3 regions of the Actinoplanes friuliensis DSM 7358 genome follow, and region 3 is predicted to be linked to each of the others. Evidence: riboswitches for the same ligand, from Rfam matches in the RefSeq annotation. Region 3 holds a riboswitch; each other region holds the start of a gene.
The links. A riboswitch is a leader RNA that binds a small molecule or an ion and turns the genes downstream of it on or off. The one in region 3 is predicted to bind cobalamin.
Positions count from the first base shown of each region.

Region 1: another riboswitch for cobalamin. It lies ahead of AFR_RS27055 (VWA domain-containing protein); the one in region 3 lies ahead of AFR_RS01565 (ABC transporter substrate-binding protein).
Region 2: another riboswitch for cobalamin. It lies ahead of cobN (cobaltochelatase subunit CobN); the one in region 3 lies ahead of AFR_RS01565 (ABC transporter substrate-binding protein).

Region 1 is NC_022657.1:5,836,018-5,838,212, forward strand. Features, by position in the region: gene AFR_RS27055 (VWA domain-containing protein) at 1-951, opposite strand, end outside; cobalamin riboswitch at 983-1,113, opposite strand; gene AFR_RS27060 (gluconokinase) at 1,540-2,195, opposite strand, start outside.
Region 2 is NC_022657.1:7,411,173-7,413,367, forward strand. Features, by position in the region: gene cobN (cobaltochelatase subunit CobN) at 1-1,025, opposite strand, end outside; cobalamin riboswitch at 1,059-1,206, opposite strand; gene AFR_RS34130 (ferredoxin-like domain-containing protein) at 1,278-2,195, shown strand, end outside.
Region 3 is NC_022657.1:318,670-320,864, reverse strand. Features, by position in the region: gene AFR_RS01565 (ABC transporter substrate-binding protein) at 107-1,024, opposite strand; cobalamin riboswitch at 1,108-1,246, opposite strand; gene AFR_RS01560 (TetR/AcrR family transcriptional regulator) at 1,343-1,912, opposite strand; gene AFR_RS01555 (SLATT domain-containing protein) at 1,953-2,195, opposite strand, start outside.

The sequences.
Region 1 (2,195 bases), 3.9 Mb from region 3:
CGGGTCCTTGCGGCGCCGGTGCGGCAGAGCCAGGCGGGCCGCGTCACGGATGTCGTCGGCGGTGACCCGGTCGCGTCCGTGCCAGGCCGCCAGTGCCACCGCACAGCGGGCGACCACGATGTCCGCGCGCATCCCGTCGACCCCGTAGGCCAGGCAGACCCGGGCGATGCGGTCCAGCTCGGTGTCGGGCAGCAGCACCGACGGCACCGCCTCACGAGCCGCCAGGATCCGCGCAGCCAGCGCGGTCTCGTCAGCCGCGAACCGCGCCGCAAAAGCATCCGGCCCCGCCTCGTACGCCAGCCGCCGCCGCACCACCTCGGCCCGCAACTTGGCATCCCGCGGCGCCGACACGGTGACAACGAGGCCGAACCGGTCGACGAGCTGCGGCCGAGGCTCACCCTCTTCGGGGTTCATCGTCCCCACCAGCAGGAACCGCGCCGCATGCTTGACCGACACACCGTCCCGCTCGACGTGGGCACGCCCCATGGCGGCCGCGTCCAGCAGCAGGTCCACCAGGTGATCCGGCAGCAGATTGACCTCGTCGACATACAGCGCACCCCGGTGCGCGGCGGCGAGCAGACCCGGCTCGTAAGCCTTCACCCCGTCGGCCAGCGCCCGCTGAATGTCCAGCGTCCCGACCACCCGATCCTCGGTGGCCCCGACCGGCAACTCGACCAGCGTCGCCGGCCGATGCCCGTGCGGCGCCCCCGGCTCGTGCGGCCCATCAGGACACCCCGGGTCGGGCGCGGCAGGATCACAGGCGAACCGGCACCCCCGCACCACATCAACCTCGGGAAGCAACGAAGCCAGCGCCCGGACCACGGTCGACTTCGCCGTGCCCTTCTCCCCACGCACGAGCACCCCGCCGACAGCGGGCGAAACAGCAGTCAACAACAGCGCAAGCCGCAAATCGTCAAGTCCGACGACAGCAGAGAACGGGTACGGCGTCACGCCCGGTCCTTTCCGCGGGTCCGCGCCCACGTGCAGAAGGTGCGAGCGGCCGGAGTCTCCTGACTTCCAGGGGCGTGAACCCCCGGTCACAGTGGCGGGACCGTCCCGGTCTCCCACCGGGTTCCTCCACTGCCGCTCGCGAGCCACTCTTTCTCACCCCCACCACCCCGTCAACGTGGGGGTGGGGATACTCACGACTTCGGCCGGCCGCTACTGATGACGATCAAAATCTTGAAGGTCATGTCGTAGGTCCGTGCCGGGTACAGACCGTCGCTCCCGCCGTTTGCCGGCTCCGTGCTCCCAGACCAGCCCCGAACCCCGGCCGCTCGCTCGCCCGGGTCCGCCATCAGCGCAGAGCAACCGGGCCCGACAGACCCAGCCGACGTTCGCGGCTGCCGCCCAGCGGCCGGCATCAGCCCTGTCTGCCGATGCCACCCGCTCAGAAAGACCCGACCGGTCAGCAACCAACCGGCGCCGCGGACCGGTCGAGGGTGAGGCAAGGCGGTCGCACGGACCAACCGCGCCCGCAAGCGAGGCCTGGCAGGCGGGCGCGCAGCGGTGGTTGGGCGGCCAGGCAGTGGTCGTGGGTCAGGTGGGGTTGGGGACGGCTTTTTCGGTGCCGGGGAGGGGTTCGGGGGCGATCTTGTCGAGTTCGGTGAGGACGTCGGTGACGGCGAGGGCTGAGCGTTCGACCAGGGGGCGGAGGCGGCGGTAGAGGGCGGCGTCCGACTCGTCCGGGCGGGTGTGGTCGTTGATGCCGATCATGGCTGCGGCCTGGTCCAGGTCCGGGAGTTCGCCGAGGGCGTGGCGGGCGAGGAGGCAGGCGCCCAGGGCTGTGCCTTCCGGGGTTTCGGCGACGGCTACGGGGAGGTCGAGGGCTGAGGCGAGGATGCCGACCCAGAGTTCCGAGGCCACCGCGCCGCCGGTGGCGCGGACCTCGGTCATGGCGATGCCCTCGTCGGCGAAGGTGTCGCGGACCAGGGCCAGTTGCTGGCAGACGCCTTCGACGGCGGCTCGGACGAGGTGGGCGCGGCCGTGTTCGCGGCGGAGGCCCAGGTAGGCGCCGCGCATGCCGCCGCGCCACCAGGGGGCTCGTTCGCCGAGGAGGTACGGGAGGCAGAGGAGGCCTTCGCTGCCGGCGGCGATCTCGGCGGCTTCGACGAGGAGGGCGGCGTCGCGGACGTCGGCGTCCTCGCCCTCGGCGGCCGGGCGGTCGAAGCTGCCGGCGAAGGTCTCCCCGGCCC
Region 2 (2,195 bases), 2.3 Mb from region 3:
CTCGAATGCTTGGTCGGGTACGCGGAGAGCATGACCACGATCCGCCGCTCGGCCGGCGGGATGTGCCGCAGCCGGGCGTGGGCGACGGCGATGCCGGCGACCCGTGCGGCACGCTCGGGATCCGGCACGTAGACGGAGAGCCCGTCGGGGTCGATCTCCTTGAACGAGAACGGCACGGTGATGATCCGGCCGTCGAACTCGGGGATCGCCACCTGCGTCGCCGCGTCCAGCGGGGACAGACCGTCGTCGCTGGCCTCCCACGCGGCGCGGCTGCTGGTCAGGCACAGGCCCTGCAGGATCGGCACGTCGAGGTCGGCGAGCACGCCGACGTCCCACGCCTCGTCGTCGCCACCGGCGGACACGGTCGCGGGCTTGGTGCCACCGGCGGCGAGCACGGTCACGACCAGGGCGTCCGCCTTGCGCAGCTCGGCGAGCAGCTCGGGTGACGCCGTACGCAGGGAGGCCGTGAAGATCGGCAGTGGCCGTGCGCCCTTGGCCTCGAGGGCCTGGCAGAGGGCCTCGACAAAGTTCGTGTTTCCGGCCATGTGGTGCGCGCGGTAGTAGAGCACCGCGACCGTCGGGCCCGTGGTGTCGGCGGCATCGCGCGGCAGCAGACCCCAGTCGGGCGCGGGCACGGGCGCGGCGAACCCGTGACCGGTCAGGAGGATCGTGTCGGAGAGGAAGTCGTGCAGCGCCGCCAGATTGTCCGCGCCGCCGTAGGCCAGGTAGCCGTGCGCCTCGGCCGCCACCCCCGCGGGCACGGTCGACAGCTTCATCAGGTCGGCGTCGGGGGCCTGCTCGCCACCGAGGACCACCACCGGGACAGGCCCGGCGAGCAGCGCGTCGAGGCCCTCCTCCCAGGCCCGGCGCCCGCCGAGGATGCGGACGACGACCAGCTCGGCCCCGTCGAGCAGGGCGGGCAGGTCGGCGACCGCGGTGCGGGCCGGATTGGCCAGGCGGTAATCGGCGCCGCTGGCACGGGCGCTCAGCAGGTCGGTGTCGGACGTCGACAGCAGCAGAAACACGGCTCTCCCCTCGGGGTCCGCGCCCCGGGTCGAAGGAATTCACGGCGACCGGAGTTCCTGGCTGCAAGGTCTATCAGGACCCTGTGACAGTGGCGGGACCGCGCCGGACTCGCACCGGCTTCCTCCGCGGCGTCGCCGCACGTGGACTCCCACTCTTGCGACCGGTGAGGGTGACGTCAAGGCGGGGTGGCCGGTGTGACGATGCCGACCGTCGCCGGGAAAGTGTCGGGCCCGATCCGTAGTATCCGGGCCGTGCCTCAGCCATCACCACGTGCCGATGCGGACGCCTGCCCGGGCGCCCTGCGGTTGCACGCCGCAGCCGACGGGCCGCTGGCGCGCGTCCGCCTGCCGGGTGGGCGGCTGACCGGTGCGCAGCTGGCGGCGCTGCGGGTCCTGGCCCAGCAGTGGGGTGACGGCCACGCCGAGCTGACCAGCCGGGCCAATCTCCAGCTCAGAGCCCTCGAAGACGTTCCGGTGGACCAGCTCGCGGCCCGCCTGCGCTCGGCGGGCCTCCTGCCCTCCGACACCCACGAGCTGGTACGCAACATAGCCGCGTCCCCACTGGCCGGCGGCCCGGACGTGGCCGGACTGGACCAGGCGCTGTGCGCGGATCCCCGGCTCGCGTCGCTGCCCGGAAGGTTCCTTTTTGCGCTCGACAGCGGCGCGGGGGACGTGGCGTTCCCGGCTGACGTGGCAGCGCTGCCGCTCCCCGATCAGGGCGACGTGGCGATCCTCTTCGCGGGCACCGACGCCGGCCTGCGGGTGCCGACCGGCGAGGTGATCCCGGCGCTGCTGGCGGCCGCCCACGCATTCCTGGACGAGCGCACCGCCCAGCAGCAAGGGGCGGATCGTGTGGCTTGGCGGGTGCGGGAGCTGACGGACGGCCCGGCCCGGGTCGCCGCACGCACTGCCGCCACGCTGGGCCGGAGCCTGGGTGAGCGTGTTCGCCTCACTCGGCCGCCGGTGCGCGAGCCGATCGGGGCCATCGCCCAGCCGGACGGGCGCCGGGCCGTCGGTGCGCTGGTGCCGCTGGGGCGCCTCACCGCCGTACAGATGAAGGTTTTGTCGGGGGCCGCGGCCCTGGTCGTGACGCCGTGGCGCGGGATCGTCGTGCCCGATCTGCCCGCGTCCGAGGTCGAGGGCTGGGTGGAAGCGCTGCGGGACGCCGGG
Region 3 (2,195 bases):
CCAGTTGAGCCATCGACCCCTGGCAAGGCAGTGCTTTCCGCGGGCTGATCGGTCGGGGGTGACCGGTCAGCCTGCGGTGCGGAATCGGCCGGCCGGGGCCGGTCGGTCACGCCGGGACCTTGGACACCGCATCGGCGACCGACTGCACCAGGTCCACCACGCGCGGGCCCCAGCGCGAAGCAATGTCGTCGTCCAGCGACACGATCTGGTCTTTCTGCACGGCGGTGACCGCCGACCAGCCCTTGCGGGCCTTGACGGTGGCGGGTGACTGCTGGCAGCACTTGGTGTCGGCCAGGAAGATCAGGTCGGGGTTGGCCTTGATCAGGGCTTCCGGCGACAGCTGCGGGTAACCGCCCTTGGAGCCGTCGGCGTCGGACGGGTCAGCGACGTTCTCCAGGCTGAACAGCCCCAGAACCGAGCCGATGAAGGTCTTCGACGTCGCGGTGTAGAGCGCCGGGTCCAGCTCGTAGTAATACGTGAGCTTGGACGGGCGGGCCGGTACGCCCTTGACGATCTTGTCGATCTGGGTGCGCATGCGGTCGGTCAGGGCTGTTGCTTCGGTCTGGTGACCGGTCAGGCGGCCGAGCTCGTCGATCTCGCGGTAGGTGTCGTCGAGGACCTTGGCCGCCGGGACGAGCAGGACCGGGATCTTGAGTTTGCCCAGCTGGTCGACGATTTTGTTGAGGTCGTCGGTGGCCACGACCAGGTCGGGGTTCTTGGCCGCGATAGCTTCGGCATTGGGCTTGAATCCGGACAGGTCGGTCTTCGGCGCGTCGGCCGGGTAGGTCGACTGGTCGTCGACCGCCACCACCTGCGGGCCGGCGCCGATGGCGAACAGCATTTCGGTCGCGCTCGGGCCGAGCGACACGATGCGCTCGGGTCGCTGGGCCAGCGTCACGCCGCCGGCCGTCACCGGATAGGCCGCGCTGCCACTCGACGGCGCAGCGCTGGGAGGCTCTTCCGAGCCGCAACCGCTGAGCAGCAAGGCAGCCGTCGCAACGACTGCCGTCAACATCCTTTTCATGCTGGTCCTCCTGTCGGCCGAGGCTGTGGTGCTTCGCCGACCGGAGATGTCACCGGCCCGCGAGGCGCCCCTCCCCGGGAGCGCTGAATCGCGACCGACGCGCAGGCGACCTGGCTTCACCCCGGGCACGGCGGGGCTCACAGTTGCGGGACAGCGCCGGAATCCCACCGGCTTCGCTGCGACGCGGTCCCATCGAAACTAGCCCACCGGTCCGACAGAAAAACCGAAGACCCTCAAGGTCCAATTCCGGTCGTAGCCGGGTGCGGGGTACGGACCGTCGCTCCCGCCGAGAAAGGGCTGCGTGAGTGGCCCGGCGCGTCAGGCCGTGACGTCGGTGCGCGGCAGGCTGGCGAGGACCATGGCCACGACCTGGTCGAACGTGGTATCGACGTCCTCACCCATGCCGAATCCGCCGTTGGCCTCGATGTCGGCGAAGCCGTGGGCTGTGACCCGCAGGCGCCGGGTGGCGTGGGTCGTCTCCGACTCGTCGAGACCGTACCCGCGCAGCACCGCGAAGAAGACGCCCAGCAGCGCGCCGCTCGCCTCCGCCAGGGCTTCATGGCGCAGCGGGTCGAACGGGATCAGGGCATAACGCCCGGGGTGCGTCACCACATAGGACCGGTATGCCTGCATCAGCGCTGCCACCGCGTCGTCGCGGCTGCGACCCATCACCACGGTCGAGAGGGTGGCGGTGACGTCGCGCAACACGCGCAGCGCCATGAGGTCGCGGAGGTCGGCCAGGCTGCCGACGTGCTTGTAGAGCGACGGCGCGGCAACACCGGCCCGGTCGGCGACGGCTGCAAGACTCAGGCCTTCGAGGCCCTTCTCGTCGACCAGGGTCAGCGCGACCGCGACCACCGCGTCGGCACTGAGACCAGCCCTAGGCACGTTGGCTACCATTCATAACCAGTAGGCTAACTCACATAGTTCAAGAACGCTGCTCCCCGCCCGCGGGCAGCTGCGGATCGCGCGTCACGAAGTTGGTGATGTTCGTCCGGAATTCGGAGAGCCATTCGGCCGTCTCGGCGTCGATCAGGTCCGCGACATCGGTGGTGAATTGCTCGATCAGGTCGAGGCCGATCTTGATGGTGGTGGCATCAGCGCCGAATGCGGCTTCCGCATTCGCAGCCGTCCAGGCAAAACGGAACGCCGCGAGCCGCCTTTCCAGTGC